Regions from separate parts of the Mycobacterium sp. NTMscope_Eco_3 genome, predicted to be linked through region 3. Evidence: riboswitches for the same ligand, from Rfam matches in the RefSeq annotation. Region 3 holds a riboswitch; each other region holds the start of a gene.
The links. Region 3 has a riboswitch for magnesium ahead of AC0KTM_RS14235 (Rv1535 family protein). Riboswitches for the same ligand answer to the same signal wherever they lie in the genome.
Positions count from the first base shown of each region.

Region 1: it holds a riboswitch for magnesium, as region 3 does, so the genes downstream of both, AC0KTM_RS24210 (hypothetical protein) here and AC0KTM_RS14235 (Rv1535 family protein) in region 3, are expected to answer to the same signal.
Region 2: it holds a riboswitch for magnesium, as region 3 does, so the genes downstream of both, AC0KTM_RS15355 (PE family protein) here and AC0KTM_RS14235 (Rv1535 family protein) in region 3, are expected to answer to the same signal.

Region 1 is NZ_CDRJYZ010000001.1:5,205,792-5,209,017, reverse strand. Features, by position in the region: gene AC0KTM_RS24220 (acyltransferase family protein) at 1-453, shown strand, start outside; gene AC0KTM_RS24215 (O-methyltransferase) at 473-1,132, opposite strand; M-box (ykoK) riboswitch at 1,409-1,592, shown strand; gene AC0KTM_RS24210 (hypothetical protein) at 1,842-2,057, shown strand; gene AC0KTM_RS24205 (NRAMP family divalent metal transporter) at 2,129-3,226, shown strand, end outside.
Region 2 is NZ_CDRJYZ010000001.1:3,404,603-3,407,828, reverse strand. Features, by position in the region: gene AC0KTM_RS15360 (PPE family protein) at 1-1,206, opposite strand, end outside; gene AC0KTM_RS15355 (PE family protein) at 1,221-1,520, opposite strand; M-box (ykoK) riboswitch at 1,814-1,984, opposite strand; gene AC0KTM_RS15350 (hypothetical protein) at 1,980-2,177, opposite strand; one part of gene AC0KTM_RS15345 (IS3 family transposase) at 2,399-3,226, opposite strand, start outside.
Region 3 is NZ_CDRJYZ010000001.1:3,115,662-3,118,887, forward strand. Features, by position in the region: gene ileS (isoleucine--tRNA ligase) at 1-936, opposite strand, end outside; gene AC0KTM_RS14235 (Rv1535 family protein) at 1,214-1,456, opposite strand; M-box (ykoK) riboswitch at 1,744-1,927, opposite strand; gene AC0KTM_RS14240 (NAD(P)H-dependent flavin oxidoreductase) at 2,008-3,132, opposite strand; gene AC0KTM_RS14245 (carboxymuconolactone decarboxylase family protein) at 3,208-3,226, opposite strand, start outside.

The sequences.
Region 1 (3,226 bases), 2.1 Mb from region 3:
CAGGTCAGCCAGGACCAGCCCGATGTCGCGCTGCTGATCATCGGCCGCTGGGAAACCGTGGATCGCGTCAACGAGGGCCAGTGGACCCACATCGGCGACCCGACCTTCGACGCCTACCTCAACGGCGAACTCGAGCGGGCGCTGACTATCGCCGGTTCCACCGGTGTGCGGGTGGTGGTCGCGACCGTGCCGTACAGCCGCGGCGGTGAGAAGCCGGACGGCCGGCTGTATCCCGAGGACCAGCCGGACCGGGTCAACCTGTGGAACACCATGTTGCGCAAGACCGTCAGCCATCACCCGAACGTCGCGATCCTCGACCTGAACAAGAAGCTGTGCCCCGACGGCGTCTACACCGCCAAGGTCGACGGCATCAAGGTGCGCAGCGACGGTGTGCACCTGACCCCGGAAGGGGTGAAGTGGCTGACGCCGTGGCTCGAGGAATCGCTGCGGTAGCGCCGCGCAGGCAATTCTCCTAAGTGCCTGTGCGGCAGCTGATCTCCATGCTGTCGCTGTCGCGAACCTGGAAGTTGAAGCTGACGTAGCCGTTGTCCTGGTCGCGCACCCGGTCGAGATACGGGGCCATGTCGGCCGAGCTGGCGTTGTCGGCGATGACCAACGCACCCGTGGACAGGCGGGGCTCGAGCAGCTCGATCACGGGCAGGTACAAGTCTTTCCAACCGTCGAGCAGCAGAAAATCGATCGCCCCGTCCAGGCTTTCCAGCGTGCTCAAGGCGTCGCCCTCCAGGATCGTGATCACATCGTCCAAGCCCGTCTCGGCGAAGGTCTGCTTCGCGGCGGCGATCTTGGTGGCGCTGAGCTCGGTGGTCACCACCCGGCCGCTCCCGTTGTCACGCACCGCGGCGGCCAGGTGAACGGCGGAAATCCCGAACGACATCCCGAATTCGACGACGGTCGCCGGGCGGGTGGCGCGGACCAGCGAATACAGCAGCCGGCCGGCTTCGGGCGTCACCGGGATGTAGAACTCGCTCATCGCGTCGGCGCGCTCCTGGGCGGTCATCGGCTGATCGAAGGTGCCACGCCGCTCGCGCAAGAGCGACATCTGGTTCTTCGACTCGGCGTACATGCGGTCGAGCGCCGATGCGACCCGCGGATCCTGCAGGGTTGTGGTCATGTCGCCGAGCGTAGCCCGGCGACGGTGAGCGCCGGAACGGCGCGAGTGAGGAGCGGGCGATCGAACCGGGCCCGGCGACGGTGAGCGCCGGAACGGCGCGAGTGAGGAGCGGGCGATCGAACCGAGGGCGGCGACGGTGAGCGCCGGAACGGCGCGAGTGAGGAGCGGGCAATCGAACCGAGGCAGCCCGGGTGGGCGCTGGGGGCGCGACGGCGGCGCCACGCTCAGCGCAAATGAGTTTGACGAGCCCGGGCCGCGGTGCCACTATGGACTCCGCAAGCACCTCGGTAGGTGAGGCGTCTGCATGGATACAGGCCACTGACCCCGAACGTCGAGAGACGCCCCGGGTCAGGACAGCTCTTCCCGGACCCAAGGGTTGAGCCCAAGTGGCTTCTGGACGACCATCGGCTCCGTCCGGATACGCCGTGCAGTGCCGAAGCTCCGACGAGAGGGGTGCGACCGGCGGCGTTGGTGCCGTCGGTCATTCGTGCCTCTCTCGTTCAGGTGAATGTGATGACACCCGCGTGTGTCCCGGCCGTGAGGAGGTGAGGGCGAGATGAGTCCCGGCGATAGTCCGCATCCAAAATTCGTTTTGTCCCGATCCGGCTCCGGCATTCCTTCCGCCGCCTGACCTTCCTTCCGGTCCTGCGCGGCTGACACGTTCCACGGACGGTGTCGACGCCGATCGGACCTCTGGCAGGAGAAGATCATGGCTTTTGTTGTTACGCACCGTTTTTCCGCCGCCCCCAGGGGACGCGGCCGGTCGATGCTGCGCGCGGGCCGGTTGCTGGCCGACAAGTTGCACCTGCGGGCCAACCTGACCCCCCAGGAGCGGGCCAACCTGTACGTTTCGCGGATGCCGATCGCCGTGGTCACCGCCTCGCTGGGCGGACACGTGTCGGGCCGCCCCGACAACCACTGGTGATCCGTTCCCCGCATCGGGCGCATCCGCATTCCTCACCGCGAGGTGAGAACGATTCGTACAGCGAGGATCAGATGACTTCGATCCACACCCGCGGCGGCCGCCGCAGCCTTATTTTCGGCCGTTCGGCCGCCGCGGTGGAGACCCCGCACGCCGAGGAGCAGGGGCCGACGGTGCTGGACACCGCGCACGTCGGCGACATCGTCGGCGCGTTCGGCCGCATCGGGCGCGACGGCACCGGGGGCACCACGAACGGCCGCTGGCGGCGGCTGAAGACACTGGCGGTCATCAGCGGTCCCGGCCTGATCGTGATGGTCGGCGACAACGACGCCGGTGGCGTCGCGACCTACGCCCAGGCCGGCCAGGACTACGGGATGGGCCTGCTGTGGACGCTGGCACTGATGATTCCGGTGCTGTACGTGAACCAGGAAATGGTGCTGCGGCTGGGCGCCGTCGCCCGGGTGGGTCACGCGCGCTTGATCTTCGAACGGTTCGGAAAGTTCTGGGGCGCCTTCAGCGTCGGTGACCTGTTGGTCTTGAACGCCCTGACAATCGTCACCGAATTCATCGGTGTGTCACTGGCTCTCGGTTTCCTGGGCTGCCCGAAGTTCGTCGCCGTCCCGGCCGCCGCGGTGCTGCTGTTCGCCGTCGTGGCCGGGGGGTCGTTTCGCCGCTGGGAGCGGTTGATGTTCCTGCTGATCGCCGTCAACGTGCTGATCATCCCGATGGTGCTGCTGGCGCACCCGGCCCCGAAAGCGACTGCGGCCGGCCTGATTCCGCAATTCCCCGGTGGGCTGAACTCGACCGTGCTGCTGCTGGTGGTCGCGATCGTGGGAACGACCGTCGCGCCGTGGCAGCTGTTCTTCCAGCAGTCCAACGTGGTCGACAAGCGCATCACCGCGCGCTGGATCCCTTACGGGCGAGCCGATTTGGTGATCGGGATCGTCGTGGTCATGGTCGGGGCGACGGCGCTGATGGCGGTGACGGCGTTCGGATTGGCGGGCACCGCCGATGCCGGCCACTTCACCGACGCGGGCGCCGTCGCCGCCGGGTTGTCCCGGCATCTGGGCGGCACGGTGGGGGCGCTGTTTGCGATCATCCTGCTCGACGCGTCGCTGATCGGCGCCAACGCCGTCGGCCTGGCGACCACCTATGCCGTCGGTGACGCCATG
Region 2 (3,226 bases), 290 kb from region 3:
TGAGCGGGCCATTACGGTGAGCCGGAGCCCGTATTTGGGAGCACTGCCTATGTGGCTTCCGGCCGTGTTCGCCATCGGCATGCCGGGCATCATGGGCATCACACCTGCCGGAGCCGCGGTGAGGGGCGTGCCGCCCAGCCCTGAGGCAAGAGAGCTAGGGGGTGGGGTTAGGGCGGTCCAGCTCGCGGGCACCGATAGCGGGCCGATCGACGCGGCCCGTCCAAGGGCCGCGGATGCGGCGCCGCCGGGTCCCAGGCTCGTCAGACCCAATAGGCCTCCGAGGGGGCCGGTTGTGACAGCTTCTCCGATGGCGTTTCCCGCGGCGCCCCCGGCTGCGCCGGCGCCCAACAAACTCGTGAAGGCACCCAATGTGTTACTGGGCGTGTAAAACCCGGACGAGAAGATGGTGTTCCAGATGTTCGCGTTGGGCCCCCACTGGTTCCAGAAGTCGTTGAGCTGTGAATTCCCAGACCCACCAGAGCCAGTCAGTTGGCCGAGGATTTCCGAAAGTCCCGACGTCGACGACGAAGACGACGCGGGTGAAGCGAGGCTCTGCAACTTTGTGGGTACCGTGGAGGTCAGCTGTGACAGTGCCGTCTGCGTGCTCGTGCCTGCCGACGTAGCAGTGGCCTGGCTGACCGTCGCGGCCTGCCCGTCCAGCCCCGCCGCATTGGTTGTCTGTTGTGGCGCGGTGAATGGCGTCACCGTCGAGGCGGCCGCCGAAGCGGCGGCGTAGCCGTACATTGCGGCAGCGTCCTGGGCCCACATTTCGCCGTAGTGCGCCTCGGTGGTCGCGATCGCCGGCGTGTTCTGCCCCAAGACGTTGGTGGCGACCAACGCGCTCAAAAGGCTACGGTTGGCCGCGATTACCGGTGGGGGCACCGTCATCGAGTACGCGGTCTCATAGGCACCCGCGGCTGCGGTGGCCTGGGTAGCGGTTTGTTCAGCCTGCATCCCAGTCGTGTTCATCCAGGCGACGAGAGGTGCTGCGGCGGCCGCCATCGATATCGACGCCGGGCCGCGCCAGCCTTCGCTGCTCAATCTCGAGATCGTCGAGCTGTAGGAGGTTGCCGCCGAACGCAATTCAGCGGCCAGCGTGTCCCAGGCCGCGGCGGCGCTAAGCATCGGCGCTGAGCCCGCGCCGGAATACATTCTTGCGGAATTGATTTCCGGCGGCAACGCGCCGAAATCGATCATGACAGTCATTGGACACACTTCCTTTAGCCGGCCGCGATTGTGTTGAGGGCCTCGGTGGCGGCGTACGAAACGGCACTGGCCGCTAAGGTCCGCACGAACAGGTCACAAACTGCTGCGGCTTGTGCGCTCACCGCTTGATACAGCTGCGCGTGCGCAACGAACTGGGTCGCGGTCAGCGCCGAAACCTCGTCGGCCGCTGCAGGAATCACGCCTGTCGTAGGCGTAGATGCGGCCGCGTTCTGGGCGGCGAGCCCTGAGCCGATATTGCGCAAATCATTGGCTGTCGTCGCCAGTATTTCTGGCTGTGCGGTCACAAAAGACATCGGACTTCTCCTCAAGGGGAATGCAGACTGAAGCTGCGGCTGTGGTCGTGTCAGAGCACGCCAAAAAGACGCACGTCCACGAAGCGGGACGCGGGCGAGTGCGAACCGAAGCGGCGCAAGCCGATTCAGATAGTGGAAATGGTGCCGGGGCCGGATCCGAACGAAATGCTCATCGGACTCGGATAGGGACTATCACCGCGACTCATCTCGCTCTCACCTCCTCACGGCCAGGGCACACGGGGGTGCCAACAGTCGCACACCGGGGATGAGGCAACCCGGCGATTCAGCCGGGCGCGGCACCCCTCTCGTCACAGCTTTGGCACCACACGGCGTATCCGGCTGAGCCGGAAGCCACTTGGGCTCAACCCTTAAGCCGGGAAGAGCTGTCCTGACCCGGGGCGTCTCTCGACGTTCGAGGTCAGTGGCCTATGTCCGTGCAGACGCCTCACCTACCGAGGTTTATGCGAACGTTATCTTGGCACTCAAGGCGGCACCAGTCAACCCGGCGCGTTGACTCACCAACAATGCCCGCCTGCCCCCTTCGTTGTCCCAAAGAGAAATGCTGCCCGCGAAGTGGCGTGTTGAAGCGGCGAAACCGGTGCGGCGCAGCAGGCCCAGACGATGGGATTGACGGTGGGTGAACGCCAGCGTTTGCACCGGGCCTTTACTAGGCCGTGCTGGACATGCCGGCTGGCATGTGGCTGGCGCCGATGCTGGGTGAGCTGGTGAGGATCTTGCGGCGGTTCGGCGCACTGGACATTGATGGCGACACCGGGGGCGCCGCTATGACCGCGCCATATCGTCGGCCATCTATTGCCGTGTGGCGCCCGAAGGCGAGAAGTACGAATTGAACCGCCCCGAGTTCGATGCACACGCGGTTATGGGTGTGCAGCCTCTGATTGGGCTGTGTTCGTAGCGTAGTAGATCGTCTCGTACTCGGTCGGTGGGATGCGGCCCAGGCGGTGCATGAGCCGGCTGGTGTTGTACCAGTGCACCCAGTCGGCGGTGAGCAGTTCCACGTCGGTCAGGCGCTGCAGGGGGCCGCGCCGGAAGGGCGAATCCGCCCGGACGGCTTCGGTCTTGTACAGCCCTATCGTTGTTTCGGCCAGAGCGTTGTCGAAGGCGTCCCCGACAGTGCCGATTGAGGCCACCAGCCCGGACAGGGTCAAGGTTTCCCCGAACCGCACCGACGTATATTGCGACCCTGCGTCCGAATGGTGAATAGTGTTGCCCATCAATGGATTGCCTTCATTGAACCGCAGTTGCGCCGCATGCCTGATCGCCTGACGCACGAACCGGTCTTCCTTGCTTGCCGAGCAGGTCCAGCCCACGATCCGCCCGGCGTAGGCATCAATGGCGAACGCGGTGTAGACGAACACCCCGGTGGCCAGGCGCACGTAGGTGAAATCCGCGACGAGCAGCACGTTGGGGGCGCGCACCCGGAACTGGCGTTTGACCAGATCCGCCGCCCGGGTCGCGGCCGGGTCGGCCACGGTGGTGCGGACCTTTTTGCGCCGGGTGACCCCGCGCCAGCCGTTGACGCGCATCAGTCGTTCCACGGTGCAGCGGGCCACGGTGATGCCCTGGCGTTGCAAGTGAGCCCACATTTTCGTGGCCCCGTACAAGGACTCCGGTTTGCGCCGGCCGTGCTCGTCGGGTTCGTAGTAGCCGGCCAGCACCTCGGTAATGACGGTGTCCCACAGGGC
Region 3 (3,226 bases):
AAATGCGTTGGGGGTGTCAGAGAAATACGGGAACGGCGGCAGGTACCGCGTGCCCAGCAGGTGCGCACCCCGGTAGGTGCCGAGCACCTCGGGCTCTTCGCCGAGCTCCTTCGCGTAGGCGGCCAGCCGCGCCTCGGCCAGCACGAAACGCCTGCCCTCGGAACGCACCTCGACGTAGGTCACGTCGGGATTGACCGCGACGGCGAGGTTGGACGGCAGGGTCCACGGCGTGGTCGTCCAGACCAACAAGAAAGCCCCGTCCAGGTCGCCGCCCACCACCCGGAAGCCGACGGTGAGCGCGGGGTCCTGCCGGCTCTGGTAGACGTCGTCGTCCATCCGCAATTCGTGGTTGGACAGTGGGGTTTCGTCGCGCCAGCAATAGGGCAACACCCGGTAGCCCTCGTAGGCCAGGCCTTTGTCCCAGAGCTGTTTGAACGCCCAGATCACCGACTCCATATACGGCAGGTCCAGCGTCTTGTAGTCGTTGTCGAAATCGACCCAGCGCGCCTGGCGGGTGACGTAGGCCCGCCACTCGTCGGTGTAGCGCAGCACCGAGGCGCGGCAGGCGTCGTTGAAGGCGGCGATGCCCATGTCATCGATCTGGGACTTGTCGGTGATGCCCAACTGGCGCTCGACCTCGAGTTCGGCCGGCAGGCCGTGGGTGTCCCAGCCGAACCGGCGCTCCACCTTGTAGCCGCTCATGGTGCGGTATCGCGGGACGATGTCCTTGACGTAACCGGTGAGCAGGTGCCCGTAATGCGGCAGGCCGTTGGCGAACGGCGGCCCGTCGTAGAACACATATTCTTCGGCGCCGTCGCGGCGGGCGATGCTGGCGCGGAAGGTGTCGTCGCGGGCCCAGTAGTCCAGCACCTCGAGCTCGAGGGCCGGGAAGTCGGGCGCCCCGCCGGCCGGCTTCGGGTATGTGTGCTCGGTCAAACGTCGTCTCCTGTGCCAGTCTCCAGGCCTGGGGACGACGACGCGCTGGCTGCGCGAGCGCCGCGGTACCACCCCGCTTGCCGCGCTTTCGCGCGGCCGCTCATTGAAAAGGCTGTGACGGGCCTGCCCGTTCGGTTCTACTGAGCCGGTCGGCTGTTCTTCCGAAGGCTCCCCGGTGATGGCCGGATCGACGCCAGTAAATCTTATCGCGAGACTGCAACTGCCGACGCAAACGCCGAGTGAACCCGTCGGCAATTACAGTCTCGCGGTCGGACTGTCAGGCCCGAACCTCGAGCACACCCACCCGCCACAGCGCCGCGTACACGTGCCGCAGCGGAATGCTCAGCAACCGGCAGGCCCCGTTGACCAGCGGGTCGCCGCCCGGGCCGAAGAGCGGGTAATCGCTGCGGCGCGGCTCTTCCACGGGCTCGGGAACCTGGATTTCGGTGACGTCGGGAACCACCGTCAGGGTGCGGGCGGGCGCGACGGTGACGACTTCGTCGTAGAGAGCTGCGGTCATGATCGACTCCTAGAGGAGAATGCCAACGGGGACCAAAAAGGACTGACGTGTCCCGTCCCGGGTCGGTTCCGATCTCAGAACGCTTGGCGGATAAGCACTTAGCGTGTGCGACGACTCAGCCGAGAAGGTCGCGCCGGAGAACGGATCGGGACGAAACAGGGTTCGGACTTCGATCCGGACTATCGCTAGAACTCATGTGTCCCTCACCTCCTCGCGGTCGCGACGCATGCGGGGTCGCATGCGATCTAGGCGCAGCAAAAGGAGCAGAATCCGACGACCGCCGGAGATCCGCACCCCTCTCGTCAGAGCTTCGGCACCACACGACGTGTCCTGGCTGGAAAACAATCCAAACCGGAAGCCACCTGGGCTCAACCCTTAAGCCGGGAGGAGCTGTCCTGACCCGGGGCGTCTTTCGACGTTCGGGGTCAGTGGCCTGTATTCGTGTAGACGCCTCACCTAACGAGGTGCTTACCCGACCGATAATGCACGAGCGGTCTGACGCGGTCAAATCCCTGGATAGCGTGTCCGCGATTCGTTACCGACCGGCCGGGTCACTTCTCGACCAGGCCGTCGAGCCGGCCGATCGTGTCGATGAACTCGTCGACCATGTCGAGTACCACCGAGCGCGTCGGGCGGACCCGATCGAGCGAGCCCACCACCTGCCCGACGAAGTAAGTCGCCAGCTCACGCGCCTTGGCGCCGTCGTGGGCGGCCGCGGAGTTGATGCGCACCTGCGGCTCGGTGATCAGCGCGGTCTGCAACGGCATGCCCAGCGGGTCCGGGTTCTCCGGGCGGTCCCACTCCTCGGTCCAGGCGGTGCGCAGCATCCGCGCCGGCTTGCCGGTCATCGAGCGCGACCGCACCGTGTCCGAGGACGTGGCGGCCAGGAACTTCTCCTTGACCACGGGCACCGTCTCGGCCTCCTCGGTGGTCAGCCAGACCGACCCGCACCACACGCCCTCGGCGCCCAAAGCCAGCGCCGCCGCAATCTGGCGGCCGCGGGCGATCCCGCCGGCGGCGAGCACGGGCACCGGCGCGACGGCGTCGACGACCTCCGGCACCAGCACCATGGTCGCCACCTCGCCGGTGTGGCCGCCGGCCTCGGTGCCCTGCGCGACGATCAGGTCGACGCCGGCGGCGGCGTGCCGCTGCGCGTGGCGGGTGGTGCCGGCCAACGCGGCCACCAGCACGTCCTGGTCGTGGGCGCGTTCGACGAGGTCCGCCGGGGGCGGGCCGAGCGCGCTGGCGATCAGCCGGATGTTGTGCGCGAAGGCCACGTCGAGCAGCGGCTGGTAGCTCTTGGGCGAGATGTTCAAACCGCCCGCGGACGCGCGGGCTTCCCCGGCGGGCGCCGTCACGCCGTAGCGGGCCAGCAGGTCGTCGACGAACGCGCGGTGCTCGTCGGGCAGGAGGGTCCGGGTCTGGGCGGCGTCGATCCCGCCCTGCTCGGCGCCGACGTACTTTGGTGGCAGCAGCAGGTCGACCCCGTAGGGCTTGCCGCCGGTCTGCTCCTCGATCCACGTCAGCTCGCTGCGCAGCCGCGCCGGGCTGTGCGCGGTGGCACCCAGGACGCCGAACCCTCCCGCATTGGTCACCGCGGCCACCACGTCGCGGCAATGGCTGAAGGCGCAGATCGGGAATTCGACACCGAGCATCTCGGCGACCCTGGTTCTCATTGCCCGACGCTAAGAGTTCTCCCTTGATAAGTCAATCGCTTACGGCCCTGAGCAATTCACGCCGGGACTGCGGCCCTACGACCCGGGCGGGCGG